2 linked regions of the Lacibacter sp. H407 genome follow. The protein of the gene in region 1 binds, or shares a complex with, the protein of each later gene. Links are inferred from orthologs where the notes say so. Each region holds a gene or a part of one and is shown in the gene's direction. Other genes may lie near its edges. The genes, in order: accC and accD.

Region 1 (3,261 bases):
AATCAACTTGGCATTTTTTGAGCCATCGGATTTGCCTGTTTTTTGTCGTTTTTCTTATGATTTTGGGCATTTTTGGCCCATTTTTGCCCGAAATTGTAAAAAATTGCTCATTTCTGGAACTGATTCCCTTATCTTAGCCGCCCGTTATTATTCACTAAATTAAACCTCACGATCATGGATTTCAAGCAAATTCAGGAGTTGATAAAATTGGTCAACAAATCGAATCTCAGTGAACTTACAATTGAAGAAAAAGACTTTAAAGTAACCATACGACAAAAAGACGAGATCATACAGCAAACAGTGATCTCTGGTCAGTTTCAATCGGCTCCTGCATTAGCTCCGGCTCCTGCTCCGGCACCTGCTATTGCTGCTGCACCAGCTGCCCCAACAACTACTGCTGCACCTGCTGATGACAACAGCAAATACATCACGATCAAGAGTCCGATGATCGGAACATTTTATCGCAAGCCATCTCCTGATAAACCACTGTTTGTTGAAGTGGGTTCAGAAGTTACACCTGGTAAAGTGGTGTGCATTATTGAAGCGATGAAGCTGTTCAATGAAATTGAAAGCGAAGTAAAAGGTAAGATCGTAAAGATATTGGTGGAAGATCAATCGCCTGTTGAATATGATCAGCCATTATTCCTCGTAGACCCAAGTTAATTTGAGAATGTGTTAATTTGAAAATTTGAAAATGCAAAACCATTTTCAAATTTCAGATTGCCGTTCATTTTCAAATTATCTAATTCTCAAATTTTCAAATTGTCTCCATGTTTAAAAAGATATTGATTGCCAACCGTGGTGAAATTGCATTACGCATTATCCGCACTTGTCGTGAAATGGGTATTAAAACGGTGGCTGTTTATTCTACTGCCGACAGAGAGAGTCTGCATGTGAAGTTTGCGGATGAAGCGGTTTGTATTGGAAAACCTGCCGGTGCAGAATCGTACCTCAATGTTCCCAATATTATTGCAGCTGCTGAGATTACCAATGCAGATGCCATTCATCCGGGTTATGGTTTTTTAGCAGAGAATGCAAAGTTTGCCGAGATCTGCGGACAAAACGGAATTAAATTTATTGGACCTACGCCCGATCAGATTCGTTCAATGGGTGATAAGATCACTGCCAAAGAAACGATGATCAAAGCCGGGGTTCCTGTAGTGCCGGGCGGTGGTGGATTATTAGAAAGTGTGGACCATGCCAAACAAATTGCAAGTGAAGTTGGCTATCCTGTTATTTTAAAAGCAACAGCAGGTGGCGGTGGTAAAGGAATGCGTGTGGTGTGGAGTGAAGATGAATTGGAACGTAATTTTGATATGGCGAAGAATGAAGCAGGAGCTTCATTTAAAAATGATGGCATCTATCTGGAAAAGTTTGTAGAAGAGCCACGTCATATTGAAATACAAGTTGCTGGTGATCGCTACGGAACAGTATGTCATTTAAGTGAGCGTGATTGTTCAATTCAACGTCGCCATCAGAAACTGGTAGAAGAATCGCCATCACCTTTCATGACGCCCGAGCTGCGAAAAGCAATGGGTGATGCAGCCTGCAAAGCGGCAAGTGCAATTGGGTATGAAAGTGTAGGTACCATCGAATTTCTGGTGGATAAGCATCGCAATTTCTATTTCATGGAAATGAATACACGTATCCAGGTAGAACATTGCGTAACGGAAGAGGTAACCAACTTTGATTTGATCAAAGAACAGATATTGATCGCCCAAGGCGAAAAGATCAGCGGTGAAAATTATGAGCCCCAGATGCATGCCATTGAGTGCCGTATCAATGCGGAAGATCCATACAACGATTTTCGTCCATCTCCCGGAAAGATCACCACGTTGCATCAGCCGGGTGGACATGGTATCCGTATCGACTCGCATGTGTATGCGGGTTATGTAATTCCTCCTTATTACGATTCAATGATCGCAAAAATTATTGCGGTTGCCCGTACACGTGAGGAAGCCATCAACACCATGAGCCGTGCATTGAGTGAGTATGTGATCGAAGGTGTAAAAACAACCATTCCATTCCATCAGCAATTGATGTTGGATGAAAATTTCCGGAAAGGAAATTTCACAACGAAGTTCTTGGAAGGATTTACAATGAAATAAGTTGATCTTGTTTTAATACCCGAAAGCCACTTATTTAAGTGGCTTTTTTATTTGGATAAAATGAAAAGAAAAAAGACCTGCAATTTCTGCAGGTCTTTTACTATAACCAAATTAGTAAGTAGCTTCTTAGCGTAAGAATAACAACTCTCTGTATTTCGGCAGATACCAGCTTGCATCATCAACAAGCAACTCAAGCTTGTCAACATGGTAGCGGATCTCATCAAAGAACACACCCTTAACATCATCGCAATAAGCAATTGCTTTTGCTCTTGTGTCAGTAAGGTTGTTTGCTTTTTTGCGTGCTTCGATCATCTGCTCAACCAAGTCGCTCACTTTATTGATGTGAACCGATATCTTTTCAAGGATCTGCAATTGATTTGCATACGAATCAGCTTTTACGCCGATATCTTTCAATCCTTTGATGTTGTTGATCAGAATGTTCTGGTAACGGATCGCAGCAGGTAAGATGTGGCTTGTGCAAAGCTCACCCATGATACGTCCTTCGATCTGTACTTTCTTAATGTAGTTCTCGAGTTCAATTTCATGACGTGCTTCCAGTTCAGCGTGTGTAAATACACCTGTGCTTTCAAACAGCTCTTTTGATTTTTTAGTAACCATTGCATCCAATGCAAGCGGTGTTGTTTTCACATTTGGCAATCCACGCTTTTCAGCTTCTTTTGCCCAAGCTTCACTGTAACCATCACCCTCAAACAATACCTTTTTGCTTTCTGCAACATAACGCTGCAACACATGCATGATCGCAATTTCTTTCTTATCACCTTTCTCGATCAACGCATCAACTTCTGCTTTAAAGGTGATAAGTGTTTGCGCCATAATAGCGTTCAACACCGTCATTGCGTTTGAACAGTTTGCACTTGAACCTACAGCACGGAATTCAAATTTGTTTCCGGTAAATGCAAAAGGTGAAGTACGGTTACGATCAGTATTATCCAAAAGCAATTCAGGAATGCTCTTGTGCAGATCTAATTTCAAGATCGCTTCATCCTGTTCGTCGAACTTATCGGTTACTCTTTTTTCAACTGCTTCTAATACTTCAAACAGATATTTACCAACGAATACAGAAATGATAGCAGGAGGAGCTTCGTTTGCACCGAGACGATGATCGTTACCGGCGCTGGCGATAGATGCTCTT
Region 2 (3,177 bases), on another replicon or contig:
CAGGGAAATATCCGTGGCGCCATTTCAGGTGCATTACATATTCATAATGTGGCAAAGTATTACGGCGTGCCTGTTGTATTGCATACCGACCATGCTGCAAAAAAATGGCTGCCCTGGATCAGTGGGTTGATTGATGCAGGTGTTGAATTCAATAAAGAAAAAGGACAACCTCTTTTCAGTTCACACATGCTTGATCTCAGCGAAGAGCCATTGGAAGAAAATATTCATACCTCAGTTGAGTTTTTCAAACGTATGGCTCCGTTAGGAATGGGAATTGAGATTGAACTGGGTGTAACCGGCGGCGAAGAAGATGGTGTAGATAACAGTGATGTAGATAATGAAAAACTCTATACGCAACCGGCGCATGTTGCATACGCTTATACTGAGTTGAGCAAAGTAGGTAAATTATTTACTGTTGCTGCTGCTTTTGGAAATGTACATGGTGTTTATAAATCCGGTAACGTTCAGTTGACTCCGATTATTTTGCATAACAGTCAGGTCTATATTGAAAAGAATCTTGGTACTGGCCCTAAGCCGGTTTACTTTGTATTCCATGGCGGTAGCGGTTCTCCTCAACACCAGATCCGTGAAGCGATCAGTTATGGTGCAATTAAAATGAACATCGATACCGATCTGCAATGGGCGTTCTGGGAAGGTATTCTCAACAACTATAAAAAGAACGAAGGGTATTTACAAGGACAATTAGGAAATCCGGAAGGCCCTGATAGTCCTAACAAAAAACACTACGATCCACGTGTATGGTTACGCAAAGGAGAAGAGAGCTTTATCAAGCGTCTTGAAGTAGCCTTTGACGATCTGAACTGTATCAACAGGAATGCATAATTGTTACTACTTTTAATTGGCGTCATATAAATTAGAAACGATGGCAAAAAAAGAAGAGGATATAGAGAAGAACCTAACGGGTGACGATCTTCCACAGGAAGATGCGTTACGTTCGTCGTGGTTCAAGCGGGTGCAGAAGGGTATTCTCACTTCTACATCTGAGAAAAAAGAAATACAGGAAGGTTTATGGACCAAATGCCCGGAATGCAAGTACACCACTACATCCGGCGAATTGGCTGAAAATAAATTCGTATGCCCCAAGTGTAATTATCATCACCGTATCGGCAGTTCTGAATATTATGACTTGTTGTTTGATGGTGATGAATACACTGAATTATTTGATAACATCCGTTCCAAAGATCATCTCGGATTTACTGATCTGAAGCCGTATCAAAAACGATTGGAAGATATCTGGAAAAAATCTGACCTGCATGATTCGATCCGTGTGGCTGTCGGGAAAATTGATGGACATCCTGCGCTTGTGTGTTGTATGGACTTTGATTTTATTGGTGGATCATTGGGTAGTGTGATGGGTGAAAAAATTGCACGTGGTGCCGATTATTGCATAGAACATAAGCTCCCTATGCTCATGATCTGTAAAAGCGGTGGTGCCCGGATGATGGAGAGTGCATTTTCATTGATGCAGCTGGCAAAAATTTCCGGTAAACTTTCGCAGTTGAGCGATGCAAAACTCCCTTACATTACGCTGTTGACCGATCCTACGTTTGGCGGTGTTACTGCTTCGTTTGGTATGCTGGGCGATCTGAATATTGGTGAACCGGGCGCACTGATCGGCTTTGCCGGTCCACGTGTGATTAAAGAAACCATTAAGAAAGATTTGCCTGAAGGTTTTCAACGCAGCGAATTTTTATTGGAACACGGATTTCTCGATCTCATTGTAGACCGTAAGGAAATGAAACAGAAATTCGGGGTATTGTTTACACTGTTTAAGAACTGATTGAACAAGTTTATATTTGCAATCAATATAAGTTGATTCAACTTTTATTGATTGCTTTTTTGTTTGTAAAAATGATTGAATTAAAAAACCGCTCGGCCTTTCATGAATACTACTTTGAAGATAAGTTGGTAGCGGGAATGGTATTAGTTGGAACAGAAGTAAAATCGATCCGTGAAGGAAAAGTGAGTTTCAGTGATTCCTATTGTTTCTTTCACAAGCACGAACTTTGGATCAAAGGTTTGCACATTGCTGAATATAAATTCGGCACTACCAATAATCACCTTGCTGTACACGATCGAAAGCTCTTGCTCAATAAAAAGGAAATTAAGAAGTGGGAAAATAAGATGAAAGAGAAAGGCTTTACCGTGGTTCCACTCCGCATTTTTTTTACTGAAAATAATTTAGCCAAAATAGAAGTAGGCTTGGGCAAAGGAAAAAAACTGCACGATAAACGGGAAACCATCCGTAACCGTGATGTGGAACGTGACATGAAGAAGTATTTGAAGTAAGAGTATTCATTATACATGTTCATTTGAAATCTATGACAGAGTGTATTGCTTTTATTAAAGTAAAAGATCTGCAGAATACAATAGATTGGTATAAAGAGATTGGATTCCAGTGCAGCGCCACAAATCTTTTATGGGAACCCGAATGCGAAATCAATTGGGCTAAACTGGATTTCGGCAATGCTGGTTTTATGATTGGCCCTGATGAGAGACCCAACATCCCCGACGAGAAAGATGTTCATTTGTGGTTTAACATCGATTCAATAGATGCAATGGTTGAACGCCTTACCAATTTTGGGATAAGCATAGACATTGAGCATGCTACTTTCTACGGGCGAAAAAATGTTTCGTTTAGAGATCTGAACGGGTTTAAAGTTTCATTTTCCTGCAAACTGCAAACTGTATAAACTCTACTCATCAATAACAAAAGATTTAATGACCAAAGAACAACTGCTCCACGAATTGAAACACGATACCTGGGTAATGATGAAGCCCTCTCCCATTCATGGGAATGGTGTATTTGCGTTGCGGGATATTCCGAAAGGTCAGCGTGGATTGTTCTCTAAAAATATTGGTGAGTGGATCAAAATTGAACGAAGTGAAATTGATGCATTGCCTGATTACAGTAGAGAGCTGGTTGAAACCTATTGTTTGTTTGATGAAGATCATTATTATGTTCCTGATTATGGCTTTAAGGTGATGGACATTGTAAACTTTTTGAATCACGACGAATCTCCAAATATTATCTCCATTAATGACGGTGAAGATTTTGAAACACTGCGTGACATAAACGCCGGCGAAGAATTATTCATCGACTACGGCAAAATTGTTGACAGTGAAGAATAGCCGTGTCTAAAGTCTTGCAGAGCG

What was found.
Region 2: the proteins of accC (region 1) and accD are in contact, whole or in part, in a solved structure (PDB 8UXZ), measured with the Escherichia coli proteins. The link is inferred for Lacibacter sp. H407 from one-to-one orthologs.

Annotation. Positions count from the first base shown.
Region 1 is NZ_JBBKTU010000003.1:39,303-42,563, reverse strand. Bases 14-2,939 are described here. They hold accC (acetyl-CoA carboxylase biotin carboxylase subunit), read left to right. Parts: upstream 14-770; coding sequence 771-2,108; downstream 2,109-2,939. Other genes in these bases: WG989_RS20550 (glutamine synthetase III family protein), read right to left, coding at 2,235-2,939; accB (acetyl-CoA carboxylase biotin carboxyl carrier protein), read left to right, coding at 175-663. Also shown: more of WG989_RS20550, read right to left, coding at 2,940-3,261. UniProt on the Escherichia coli protein: This protein is a component of the acetyl coenzyme A carboxylase complex; first, biotin carboxylase catalyzes the carboxylation of the carrier protein and then the transcarboxylase transfers the carboxyl group to form malonyl-CoA.
Region 2 is NZ_JBBKTU010000001.1:3,931,500-3,934,676, reverse strand. What follows is about bases 1-2,842. They hold accD (acetyl-CoA carboxylase, carboxyltransferase subunit beta), read left to right. Parts: upstream 1-883; coding sequence 884-1,801; downstream 1,802-2,842. Other genes in these bases: WG989_RS16950 (SET domain-containing protein), read left to right, coding at 2,743-2,842; WG989_RS16955 (VOC family protein), read left to right, coding at 2,343-2,714; smpB (SsrA-binding protein SmpB), read left to right, coding at 1,834-2,310; fbaA (class II fructose-bisphosphate aldolase), read left to right, coding at 1-843. Outside these bases: more of WG989_RS16950, read left to right, coding at 2,843-3,153.